Regions from separate parts of the Peribacillus sp. P4_D6 genome, predicted to be linked through region 2. Evidence: riboswitches for the same ligand, from Rfam matches in the RefSeq annotation. Region 2 holds a riboswitch; each other region holds the start of a gene.

Region 1 (3,134 bases), on a different contig from region 2:
TGGCCAATGCCAATACCATGATCGTTAATAAGATTTTTTTCATTTTTCCTGCCTCCTGTTCGTTTTATCTTCTTCTTATTTTTCTTGAAACAAAGTTCCCGGTGGATTGCAATAATTGAACGATGATCACGAGCGCCGCCACTGTGACGATCATCGTCATCGTATCGAACCTTTGGTAACCGTAAGCCAAGGCTAAATCCCCGACCCCGCCTGCACCGACAGCACCTGCCATCGCCGTAGATCCAACAAGCCCGATTGTCGCTGTTGTAAATGTCAGGATTAACGAACTAAGTCCCTCGGGAATCAAAAAGCGGTAAATGATTTGCCATGTTGTCGCCCCCATCGCCTGAGCTGCCTCGATGATCCCTTTGTCCACTTCCAACAGCGAGTTTTCCACAAGCCGGGCAATATAAGGAGCCGCGTAAAAGATTAGCGGAACAATGGCCGCATTCGTTCCGATCGCACTGCCGACAATCATTCTTGTAAACGGAATGAGTGCTACAAGCAAGATGATGAAAGGAACGGACCGCAGGATATTGATGATCGGATTCAATACATTAAAAATCCATTTATTCTCCAGGATGTGACCCTTTCTTGTAATGACAAGCAGGATACCGAGCGGAAGCCCAATCAATCCGGAAAATATCAATGAGATGGCTACCATATAAAGTGTGTCACCGAAAGCTGTCGACAGCTGCTCTGCCGTTATTTCCATACCCCAAAGCGTATTACCCATTTATACTTGCACCTCCTGGACGAGAATCCCCTCATCTTTAATATATTGATAAGCCTTGTCGACCTCATTTTTGCTCCCTGTCACTTCGATGATCAAATTCCCGAAAGGCGTTTCCTGGATTTCAGAAATATTGGCTGATAAGACACTTAAATGAACATCATATTTCTTCGAGATGGTTGAAAGTAAAGGAGTACCCGAAGTAGTTCCAATAAAATTAATTTTCCAAATAATCGGGATATGGGACCCTATGCTTTTTAAGAAACTTTGTGGAATTTCGTCATGTATGACCGTTCTCACGAAGTTTTTTGCAATATCCGTTTGCGGCTTGGCAAAAACTTCGAAAACCGAACCTTGTTCAACGACGCAGCCGCCCTCCATGACCGCTACCTTATTGCAAATTTCCCGAATGACAGACATCTCATGAGTGATTAGCAGGATGGTGATATTGTATTCTTTATTAATTTTTTTTAAGAGCTGCAGAACTGCACTCGTTGTTTGTGGATCCAATGCCGACGTAGCTTCATCACACAATAAGATCGATGGATTCGTAGCCAATGCCCTCGCAATGCCGATCCGCTGCTTTTGCCCGCCGGATAATTGTTCCGGATAACTCTTTGCTTTGCTCGATAAGCCAACGAACTCCAATAGCTCGCCTACCCGGTTTTTGATTTCCTTAGCCGGAGTTCCCGATAATACCAGCGGCATGGCAATATTATCAAAAACAGTCTTTGAGTTTAGTAAGTTGAAATGCTGAAAGATCATCCCGATTTTTTTCTTTTCTGCCCGTAATTCCTTCGGGCTTAATTTGGTTAAATCCTTGCCCCCAACAATCACCGAACCATCTGAAGGATGTTCAAGCAAATTGACCAACCTGATCAACGTACTCTTTCCGGCCCCGCTATAACCGACTACCCCGAATATATCCCCCTTTTCCACTGTCAAATCAATGCCCTTCAAAGCCTCGACAGTCTGTTTCTTTGTTTGATAAACCTTCTTAACATCCTGAAACTCAATCATCCAATCTCCCCCCATGCTGTTTATTTGTACGAATTCCTTATCCAGAGAGAAGAGCTTTGCAACGTTTCATAATGATAGGGTTACATTTTCGAAATTCACGAGTAAAACTGCAAAATTCACGAGTAAATGCACCAAATTCACGAGTAATTACGTGAAACTCACGAGTAACTGCGCCAAACTCACGAGTAATTACACCAAACTCACGATTATTGCGCGAAACTCATGAGTAATGCACCCATTCTCCAAATAACCATATACATTTTGAATAAACAAAAGAGGCCTCTTCCGTCATCAGACAGAAGAGGCCTCTTTTAGACATAAAAAAGAGTAAACTCTTAAATTAATTATCTAAGAAAAGCTCCTTCTTATCTTTCAAACTTTCGTCCGTTGGAATTAGCACAGTATTTTTACAAAAGTAAAAACCCGCTGCCGAGGTATCATAGGGCCAAGTCCCTCCACATCTCTTGATAAGAATTAACGTTATATTTAATTATGTCCTTCACTATATATTCTAATTTCGCTAAAGTCAACCATATTTTTCATCGCGATAAATAGTTTCATAGTATAGTGAATCGATACTTTTTTTATTATATCAATATATTTTATATTTCTACTTTTATAATGATTTGCTCATTCTCCATACAGGGTATTTTTCATTTTCTTCCCTTATCTTCACCATGCCTGAATTCGTATATAAAGAAATCGCCCTTTGATTATCCGGAGAAACCCTTAAGTGATATTCGGATACATTAAATTGCCTGAAAAAGTTTTCTGCGTAGCGGACCAATTCCTTGCCAAGGCCTTTACTGCGGTATTCGGGAATAAGATAAAATAGATTCACATAGCCAATTTCAGTTCCTTCGTACTCCCGAATTTGAAGTTCCATTTGTCCAATCGGTTCTTGGTCCTTTTCAATGATCACCTGTCCATCCGGAAATTTGCGGACCCTTTCTTCCATTCGTTGCAGATAGGCATGTTCATATCCAAAACCCGCATCAGTTCCAAAACTTACAATAAAGGAATCTTTCCGGAATTTAATGATAGTATCTTTATCTTTGTCCGTATCAATGGTACGAAAGATCAACTTCATCCATCCTTATCATTTTAGTGAAATAGTTTTCAAGCAGGGAAAACTTTCTTTTTCATAAATAAAAGTCTTAAAAGGGCCCTTTTGTTTTTGTGCCTTGATGAAAAAACATCTGCCATCTTCCATTCGCACATTTCCAGATTGAACTTCTTAAGGTATGTTCCAGCTTATCTTCATCAAAAATCCGGTATGTAATTAACACGGTATCATCAGACAATGGATGCATCTCAAATTGACTTAGGGTCATGTTCACTGCTCCGGCTCCCTCTTGCCCAATAAAATCGCTTTTTGACC
Region 2 (3,134 bases):
GAATTACAGGAAAATAGTGGATATTAACGAAAGCAAAAAAAATTCGCTCCCTAAAGAGCGACAATGAGGAATTCAATCGTGAAAATCAACATATAGGCGAACGGTTGTAGTTTTCGACTATATATTGTGTTCATATTCTACCATATTTAATTCTGAAATAGCAACTAAATTACTGAAACTAACCTATGAATTTTTCTGGAAATCAATGATATTTAGCCCATTAACGCCGCATATGGCTTTTTCATTTCATATACATATAAAAAGGTACTGAATAAAATGGATTTTTAGTATAATTTATACATATAGGACGATATAAATTTAATATGAATGGAAGATGCAAAATGGAAAATGGGAAAATCAAATCACTACATGCGGGGAAGCCGAAACATGAAATTTTTTCGAATATCGATATCTTTTCAGCCATGGATAAACAAGCACAGGATAATTTGAAAGTGACTAAAGCTGGCATAATCGGTGATGGTGTCGGTAATGTAAAGTTCCATGGAGGTCCTGATCGGGYTTTGTGCTTTTACCCATTTGAGCATTATTCATTATGGAATGAAAAATTCTCTAAAGAGCTGGATATCCCTGCATTCGGTGAAAATTTAACTATAGCGGGGATGAAGGAAGAAACAACATATATCGGCGATATTTATCAAATGGGCGATGTGATTGTTCAAATTAACCAAGGGAGGATACCTTGTTCAACCATTTCCCTCTTCAATCAAGAACCTAAGTTTTTGGAACTCGTGCTGAAAACGAGTTTCACTGGTTATTTTGCAAGAGTACTTCAAGAAGGAACGATAAATAAACAAAACGAGATTGTGCTGATAGATCGTCTACAAGAAAAAATTTCTGTCCATTACGCATCAGAGGTCATCCTTCATAAACGGGATGGGCTTGAAGGTGCTAAGGCTTTACTTACACTAGACTCGTTAGCGGAAGACTGGAAACAAAGGATCTTGAAGAGGGTTCAAGCAGCAAAAGATTGAATGATTTTTGCAAAAGTGAAAAAAATGTCGATCAGGTATTGAAATTGACAGACTATTAATGTAAATTAAATATAATCAAATTTTGAAATCTTATGAAAATTATATAAATGGATCTTATCGAGAGAGGTGGAGGGACTGGCCCGAAGAAACCTCAGCAACCAGCTTACGCAAAGGTGCTAAATCCAGCAAGCAGAGCTTGATAGATGAGGAGAATGTTTCAAAAACCTTCTTCTTTGAGAAGGTTTTTTTTCCTTTTCTCTCATACTCATAGAATACGACAAAAACAGGATTGTTTTTGAGAGAGGGTGTAATGATGAATTTTCGTAAAGAATTAAAAGAAAGAATGCTGGTTGGGGAAGGGGCAATGGGAACCTTGCTTTACTCTAATGGCATTGATCAATGTTATGAGGAATTAAACTGCACGAACCCAGATCAAATAGAGTCCATCCATCGAGCCTATCTGGAAGCTGGTGCAGATATCCTTCAATCGAATACATACGGAGCCAATTTCAATAAATTGAAGCGGTATGGACTTGAAGATGAAGTGAGCAGAATCAATCGCCAGGGAGTCATTCTTGCTAAAAAAGCGGCAAAAGGAAAGGCATACGTCTTCGGCACCATAGGGGCACAGCGGAGTATCAGGAAATCGGATTTAAGCATGGAAGAGATAAAACGGGGTTTTCGTGAACAGCTATACAGTCTGTTGATGGAAAATCCTGATGGGATTCTCCTGGAAACATTTTATGACCTGGAAGAACTGGAAACCGTCCTGCAAATCGTTAAAAATGAAACCGGACTTCCGATTATCGCAAATGTCTCGATGCATGAACTGGGTAATCTTCAAAATGGAATCCATTTAAATGAAGCCTTTCAAAAACTCGAGCAATTGGGTGCCGATGTGGTTGGTGTGAATTGCCGCCTTGGACCACATCATATGATTCGGGCCTTGGAAGAAGTGAGTTTGCCAAAGCAAGCATCGATTGCCATTTACCCTAACGCCAGCCTGCCGGATTATGTCGATGGGAGGCTCGTTTATAAAGCTGTACCGGAATATTTCGGTTCTAGTGCCCTGGAACTTCGTGAGCAAGGCGCCGCGATCATAGGAGGGTGCTGTGGAACGACTCCACTGCATATTCAAGCTGTAAAGCATGCAATTGGAAGTTTGGCTCCCGTGAAAGAGAAATTTACGAAATCCCGTGAAATAGAAGTAATTGAGGTGAACGATAGGGAATTGGAACTTCCCCTTTACGAAAAGGCCAAAACGGAACGGACGATTCTCGTTGAGCTTGATCCACCGAAAAAGCTAGGGATAGAGAGTTTCATGACTGGTGCTGAGGTTTTGAAAAAAGCAGGGGTCGATTCCATTACATTAGCGGATAATTCACTTGCCTCACCAAGGATATCGAATGATGCACTGGCTAATTTACTGAAGAACCAATTGAATATAAATCCGATGGTGCATATAACATGCCGTGATCGAAATTTGATTGGCCTGCAGTCACATTTAATGGGTCTGCAGACGGTARGGCTGAACGAAATATTGATCATCACCGGAGACCCTTCAAAAATTGGGGACTTCCCGGGTGCCACTTCGGTTTACGATTTATCTTCCTTTGACCTGATAAGCATGGTCAAACAATTTAATGAAGGTCTTTCCTATTCCGGTCAAAGTTTGGGTCAACGGGCAAATTTTAAAATTGCGGCAGCTTTTAATCCCAATGTGAAATATCTGGATAAAGCCGTACTGAGAATGGAAAAGAAGATTGCCTGCGGTGCTCAATCCTTTTTGACACAGCCAATTTATTCCGTAGAGCAAATCGAAGAAGTATATGAAGCGACAAAACATCTGGAAACCCCGATTTTCATCGGTATCATGCCCTTAACAAGCACCCGGAACGCCGAATTCATCCATAATGAGATCCCAGGCATCAAATTGCCTGATAATGTTAGAAGGGCCATGGCTCTAGCGGGGGATGACCCTGTAAAGTCAAGGATTGAAGGGGTGAATATCGCGCGGGAACTGGTGGACGCGGCTAGGGAAAAATTCAAGGGCATATATTTAATCACTCCATTCCTTCGCTATGAAATGACGGCGGAACTAACGAAATATATTAGAAAAGTCGATAGTAAACAGACATCAGA
Region 3 (3,134 bases), on a different contig from region 2:
TCGAGGATGAAGTAACCATTGGCCATCAGGTCATATTACATAGCTGTAAAATCCGCAAAGGAGCTTTAATCGGCATGGGATCGATCGTACTTGATGAAGCCGAAATCGGCGAAGGGGCTTTCATCGGTGCCGGCAGTCTCGTTCCCCAAGGCAAAGTCATTCCACCGAATATGTTGGCATTCGGACGTCCAGCTAAAGTCATCCGCGAAATCAATGAAGAAGATCGTCAGGATATGGAACGCATCGTACGCGAATACGCCGAAAAAGGCCAATACTATAAAACGGCGGAACGAATAAAGTAACGCACGATCACTTGACTGAAAATTACGAGTACGTGAACGCAACTCACGAGTATTTGCTTCAAATTCACGAGTATTTCGCTGAAACTCACGAGTATTTGCTCCAAATTCACGAGCTAGCTCACGAGTATGGCCCTTAAAGTTTAATTTCTTTGGGATTTCTTGAATTATTCCCGCAGACGGCTAAGTTAATCCATAAAAAAGGTGCCCCGCAAATAACGGGACACCTTTTTTTATATGAATTACGCTTGAGCTTTTAATGTTTCTGCTTTGTCCGTGCGTTCCCATGGAAGATCAACATCTGTACGGCCGAAGTGTCCGTATGCAGCTGTTTGTTTGTAGATTGGGCGACGAAGGTCAAGCATTTTGATGATACCAGCTGGACGAAGGTCGAAGTTTGCGCGAACTAGGTCAACAAGGACTTCTTCGCTAACTGTACCAGTTCCGAACGTATCAATGGAGATCGATACAGGCTCTGCCACACCAATTGCGTATGCCAATTGAACTTCCGCTTTGTCGGCAAGGCCGGCTGCCACGATGTTTTTCGCAACGTAACGTGCAGCGTATGCAGCAGAACGGTCAACTTTAGTAGCATCCTTACCAGAGAATGCACCGCCGCCGTGACGAGCGTATCCTCCGTAAGTATCAACGATGATTTTACGTCCAGTAAGACCAGCATCCCCTTGAGGTCCGCCGATTACGAAACGGCCAGTCGGGTTGATGAAGTACTTAGTATCTGCATCGATCAACTCGGCTGGAACGACAGCTTTGATCACATGTTCTTTTAGATCGGCTTGAATTTGTTCAAGCGTAATTTCTGCATCATGCTGTGTAGAGATGACGATTGTATCTACACGTACAGGACGGTTATTCTCATCATATTCCACGGTTACCTGTGTTTTACCATCAGGGCGTAGGTAAGCAAGAGTTTCATCTTTACGAACTTGAGTCAAACGGAATGAAAGTTTATGCGCCAATGAAATCGGAAGCGGCATAAGCTCTTCTGTTTCATTACAAGCGAATCCGAACATAAGACCTTGGTCCCCTGCACCGATTGCATCGATTTCTTCATCTGACATGTTTCCTTCACGAGCTTCCAATGCTTTATCGACTCCAGCTGCGATATCGGCAGACTGCTCATCAATGGAACTCAAAACGGCACAAGTTTCAGCATCGAAACCGTATTTCGCACGTGTGTAGCCAATTCCTTTAACCGTATCACGAACGATACGCGGGATATCCACGTAAGCAGACGTTGTAATTTCACCAGCAACAAGTACAAGACCTGTAGTTACACTAGTTTCACACGCAACACGTGCATTTGCATCCTTAGCTAGGATAGCATCTAAAATGGAATCTGAAATCTGATCACAAATTTTGTCCGGATGGCCCTCTGTAACAGATTCAGAAGTAAATAGACGTTTCTTTGACATCATATTTCCTCCTTGGAAGTTAGTATGTTGTAGGCATAAGCCTGATTTTTACGGAACTCGTTTCCCTCATTAGTTTCAACTATAGACACAGAATTACTTATAAAAAACACAAAAACCTTCCCTGGCAAATGAGGAAAGGTTTAAAATTCTGTCTTCTATCCTTTCACTCTTATCGTTCAAGGGTTTTTTACCTTGCTCAGGTTAGCACCATCACCACTATTCCTTGAAGACCTTCGCTTTATTTTCGGCGATTGATCTTGGAGTCAAGTTCAATATGGCAGGTTGCTGGGTTTCAAAGGGCCTGTCCCTCCACCAACTCGGGATAAGAGAATCCGTACAATTTAAGATATTATCGTATCTGGCTGGAATTTGTCAATGCTTTTCTAAAAAGAACATTTCCACCCAGAATGGCGTTCATTTGAAAAAACATGTTGATACAAAGTCCTAGTGGGGTTTACAACGCAAAATACGAATAGAAATATTGTAAATTGCCATTAATAATAAAGTATTGAACATCGAAAAGGAACGACATCCTGACTTTCCCTTTAGACATATATTGTTTACTTACTTCCTATTTAAATAAATTTTTCCTCATGAAAGTATATGCGATCATCCTGACTCGGTTCCTTCCGGATTAAAATGATTAATGCGGCTAGCTGAAAATAATCACAAATTAAAAGAAATAGTATAGACTAATTAAATGAATGTGTTATACTAATTGTAATCTAAAAACTCAAACAAAGGAAGGTACCTCATATATGAATTCTGTAGATGTTTCTAATGAGTTACACCAATTATTAACAGGAAACAATGTGCAAACTCAACTATCAGTTCCTCAATTGGTCGAAAAAGTACTAAGCAGAAATGAAGGCGTTTTAACATCAACCGGCGCGGTAAAAGCTGAAACTGGCAAATATACTGGTCGTTCACCTAAAGATAAATATATCGTGGAAGAAGCATCAGTTAAAGATAAAATCGATTGGGGTCCAGTGAACCGGCCGATTTCCGAAGATGTGTTCAATAAACTATATAATAAAGTAGTTGACTACCTAAAAGCAAAAGAAGAGATTTTTGTTTTTAAAGGTTTCGCTGGTGCAGACGAATCATCACGTCTTCCCATCCGTGTTGTTAATGAATATGCTTGGCATAACCTTTTCGCCCATACTTTGTTCATCCGTCCAAACGAAGAGGAACTGAGAGGTCACGAAGCTGAATTCACGATCGTTTCTGCACCTAACTTCAAAGCGGACCCAGAAGTGGACGGAACTACATCCGAAACGTTCATCATCGTTTCTTTTGAACGCCGTACGATCCTGATCGGCGGAACGGAATATGCAGGAGAAATGAAAAAATCGATCTTCTCGATCATGAACTACTTACTTCCAGAGGCTGGAATCCTTCC
Region 4 (3,134 bases), on a different contig from region 2:
ATCAGTTGACACGTTCAGAGGTTGATGCAGCAGGTTCATGGTTTCAAAAGAACTTTTTATAAGAATGAGGGGGAATGAAGATGATTTCTGTTAACCCTGAAAGTCTGACTGAACGGGATAATTATAAGTTTTTGACTGGAAGCATTATACCGAGACCTATAGCGCTGGTTACGACACAATCCGAAACCGGTACAATCAATATAGCGCCGTTCAGCTTTTTTAACATAGTCAGTTCAAATCCTCCGATGATTTCCATTTCTGTTCAACGGAAAGAAGGAGTTTCAAAGGATACAGCCCGAAATGCAATTCAAACAGGTGAGTTCGTTGTTCATATCACTGATGAAAATAATGTTGCTGATGCAAATCGAACGGCCAAGGAACTCCCATCTGAAGAAAGTGAATTGGGTCTTACTAATTTCACGCTGGCTGTTAGTGATAGGGTATCCGTACCAGGATTGGAAGAAGCGAAGGTGCGTTTTGAATGTACATTAGAGCAATCGATTCCATTGGCAGGTTCCAAGAATGAACCTGGTTGTGATTTACTGATAGGGAAAATAGTCTGCTATCATATAGAGCAAGATATTTACCATAATGGCCGTATTGACCCGAAAGGGCTAAAACCTGTAGCAAGATTAGCAGGTCATACTTATACAAAACTAGGGGAATTATTTGAAATAGAACGTCCTTAAGGAAAAAGAAAAAAATGGCGACATCTTTTAAGATGTTGCCATTTTTAAGACCAAAATGACCCCGGTTAGTTTTATTTGCCAATATAATACGCTTAGCGCCTGTTCCAAAAATAAGCAACCTTTTAATATTAATGCCGCAGACGCCATGATCGTTAGCATTTAAAAGGAAGTCTTTACATTCCGAAACAAAACTTGACAAATTTTTCATAGATTGATAAAGTTATAAAAAAATAATTTCTTATCCAGAGAGGTGGAGGGACTGGCCCTATGAAACCTCAGCAACAGGTCTACAAAGACACTGTGCTAATTCCAGGGGGTGAAACCTTGATAGATAAGACCGTACGTGTTTATTTGTCAGTAACGCACTCTTTTTTAGAGTGCGTTTTCGTTTTTTCTGGATGCAAGATTAAGGAGAGTAAGAATGGATAACAAAAGGAAGCATGATTTTCAAAGGCAAATGCAAGCACGGCATATAATAATGCTATCGCTTGGCGGGGTGATTGGAACTGGTTTATTCTTAAGTTCGGGTTATACGATTCAACAGGCTGGTCCGTTCGGAACCATCCTTTCGTATCTGATTGGTGCATTAGTGGTTTATCTAGTCATGCTATGTCTAGGTGAACTATCAGTGCATATGCCCGAGACTGGTGCGTTTCATAGTTACGCAGCCAAATACATCGGACCAGGGACAGGGTATACAGTAGCCTGGTTGTATTGGCTAACCTGGACTGTTGCACTAGGTTCGGAATTCACGGCTGCAGGATTGTTGATGCAGCGATGGTTTCCATTAATCAGTGTCTGGATATGGAGTGCTCTATTTGCCATTTTGGTCTTGGCATTAAATGCGTGGACCGTTAAGTTTTTCGCTGAATCCGAATTCTGGTTTGCGTCTATAAAGGTATTTGCTATTGTAATATTCATTATTCTGGGAGCTGCGGCAATGATAGGTTTCATTCCAATGATTAACGCACAATCAGCTCCGTTATTTTCCAATGTTACAAGTGCAGGTTTATTTCCAAATGGTGCTTTTGCCATTCTAATGACGATGCTCGCGGTGAATTTTGCATTTTCTGGAACTGAATTGATCGGAGTTGCAGCTGGAGAAACTGTGAATCCGGAAAAAACGATTCCAAAGGCAATCCGTATGACATTATGGAGATTGATTATCTTTTTTATAGGTACCATCGTTGTTTTATCCGCATTATTGCCTGTTTCGGATGCAAGCGTATTAGAGAGCCCCTTTGTTGCCGTTCTAGAACGAATTGGAGTGCCATATGCAGCGGATATTATGAACTTTGTTATATTAACTGCCATTTTGTCCGCTGCGAACTCAGGACTATATGCCTCATCCAGGATGCTTTGGTCACTTGCAGATAAGAAAACTATTTCACCAATATTTGCAAAATTGACAAAACGGGGTGTTCCCTTGAATGCAGTCCTTTTCAGTATGTTGGGCGGTGTTTTAGCACTTTTCTCGAGTATTATTGCGCCGGATACTGTATATATAGTGCTTGTATCCATTTCTGGACTAGCCGTGGTTATAGTTTGGATGAGTATTAGCGCGTCACAGTTTCTATTTCGCAGACGATATATAAACGAAGGAAACTCAGTTAATGATTTGGCTTATCATACACCATTATATCCATTCGTACCAATCGTTTCATTTATGCTATGTCTTGCTTCTTGCATAGGAATTGCATTTGATCCTACACAAAGAATAGCACTATATTGTGGCATTCCGTTTATTTTGTTTTGCTATGGAAGTTATTATCTGACACAAACCATAAAGAAAAGAGGAGTAGACCATGAAAAATAAAATTAACCCAATTGAAGCAATTTTACAAGGTCATTCAGTTATGATTTTGGACGGAGCTTTAGCTACAGAGCTTGAAAGTCATGGGTGTGATTTGGACGATCCCCTGTGGTCTGCACGTGTATTACTTGAAAATCCAGAAGTGATTTACCAGGTGCACTCTGACTACTTTCGAGCTGGTGCTGACTGTGCGATAACGGCAAGCTATCAAGCAACGGTTGAAGGTTTCGCCCTCCGCGGAATACAAGAAAAAGAGGCATTGGATCTAATCAGGAAAACGGTTTTACTAGCAAGAAAAGCAAGAGATGAATTTTGGAAGGAAGAATATCAAACGATTAGACCTAAGCCATTGGTTGCTRCATCAGTTGGACCTTATGGGGCTTATCTTGCAGATGGTTCAGAGTATGTTGGGAATTATGGTGTTTCAGATGAAGCTTTGGCGGCATTTCATCGCTCACGAATATCAGCTTTGGTTGAAGCAGGAGCTGACATTTTAGCATTTGAAACGATTCCTTCCCTGCAAGAAGCAAAAGTATTACATTCATTATTGAAAGATTATCCAGAAGTCTATGCTTGGCTGTCCTTTTCTTTGAAAAATGAAAAAGCGATTAGTGACGGCACATTGCTGGAGG

What was found. Region 2 has a riboswitch for S-adenosylmethionine ahead of AC1DVB_RS24155 (bifunctional homocysteine S-methyltransferase/methylenetetrahydrofolate reductase). Riboswitches for the same ligand answer to the same signal wherever they lie in the genome.
Region 1: it holds a riboswitch for S-adenosylmethionine, as region 2 does, so the genes downstream of both, AC1DVB_RS07420 (methionine ABC transporter ATP-binding protein) here and AC1DVB_RS24155 (bifunctional homocysteine S-methyltransferase/methylenetetrahydrofolate reductase) in region 2, are expected to answer to the same signal.
Region 3: it holds a riboswitch for S-adenosylmethionine, as region 2 does, so the genes downstream of both, metK (methionine adenosyltransferase) here and AC1DVB_RS24155 (bifunctional homocysteine S-methyltransferase/methylenetetrahydrofolate reductase) in region 2, are expected to answer to the same signal.
Region 4: it holds a riboswitch for S-adenosylmethionine, as region 2 does, so the genes downstream of both, mmuP (S-methylmethionine permease) here and AC1DVB_RS24155 (bifunctional homocysteine S-methyltransferase/methylenetetrahydrofolate reductase) in region 2, are expected to answer to the same signal.

Annotation. Positions count from the first base shown of each region.
Region 1 is NZ_JBFUIQ010000014.1:61,015-64,148, forward strand. It holds gene AC1DVB_RS07410 (MetQ/NlpA family ABC transporter substrate-binding protein) at 1-43, opposite strand, end outside; gene AC1DVB_RS07415 (methionine ABC transporter permease) at 65-715, opposite strand; gene AC1DVB_RS07420 (methionine ABC transporter ATP-binding protein) at 737-1,753, opposite strand; SAM riboswitch class I at 2,116-2,227, opposite strand; gene AC1DVB_RS07425 (GNAT family N-acetyltransferase) at 2,370-2,843, opposite strand; gene AC1DVB_RS07430 (nuclear transport factor 2 family protein) at 2,911-3,134, opposite strand, start outside.
Region 2 is NZ_JBFUIQ010000164.1:1,275-4,408, forward strand. It holds gene AC1DVB_RS24150 (MOSC domain-containing protein) at 342-992, shown strand; SAM riboswitch class I at 1,104-1,202, shown strand; gene AC1DVB_RS24155 (bifunctional homocysteine S-methyltransferase/methylenetetrahydrofolate reductase) at 1,306-3,134, shown strand, end outside.
Region 3 is NZ_JBFUIQ010000006.1:9,506-12,639, reverse strand. It holds gene AC1DVB_RS04085 (gamma carbonic anhydrase) at 1-302, shown strand, start outside; gene metK (methionine adenosyltransferase) at 542-1,735, opposite strand; SAM riboswitch class I at 1,899-2,061, opposite strand; gene pckA (phosphoenolpyruvate carboxykinase (ATP)) at 2,491-3,134, shown strand, end outside.
Region 4 is NZ_JBFUIQ010000085.1:5,516-8,649, forward strand. It holds gene AC1DVB_RS19510 (alpha/beta hydrolase) at 1-62, shown strand, start outside; gene AC1DVB_RS19515 (flavin reductase family protein) at 81-689, shown strand; SAM riboswitch class I at 925-1,027, shown strand; gene mmuP (S-methylmethionine permease) at 1,111-2,505, shown strand; gene mmuM (homocysteine S-methyltransferase) at 2,495-3,134, shown strand, end outside.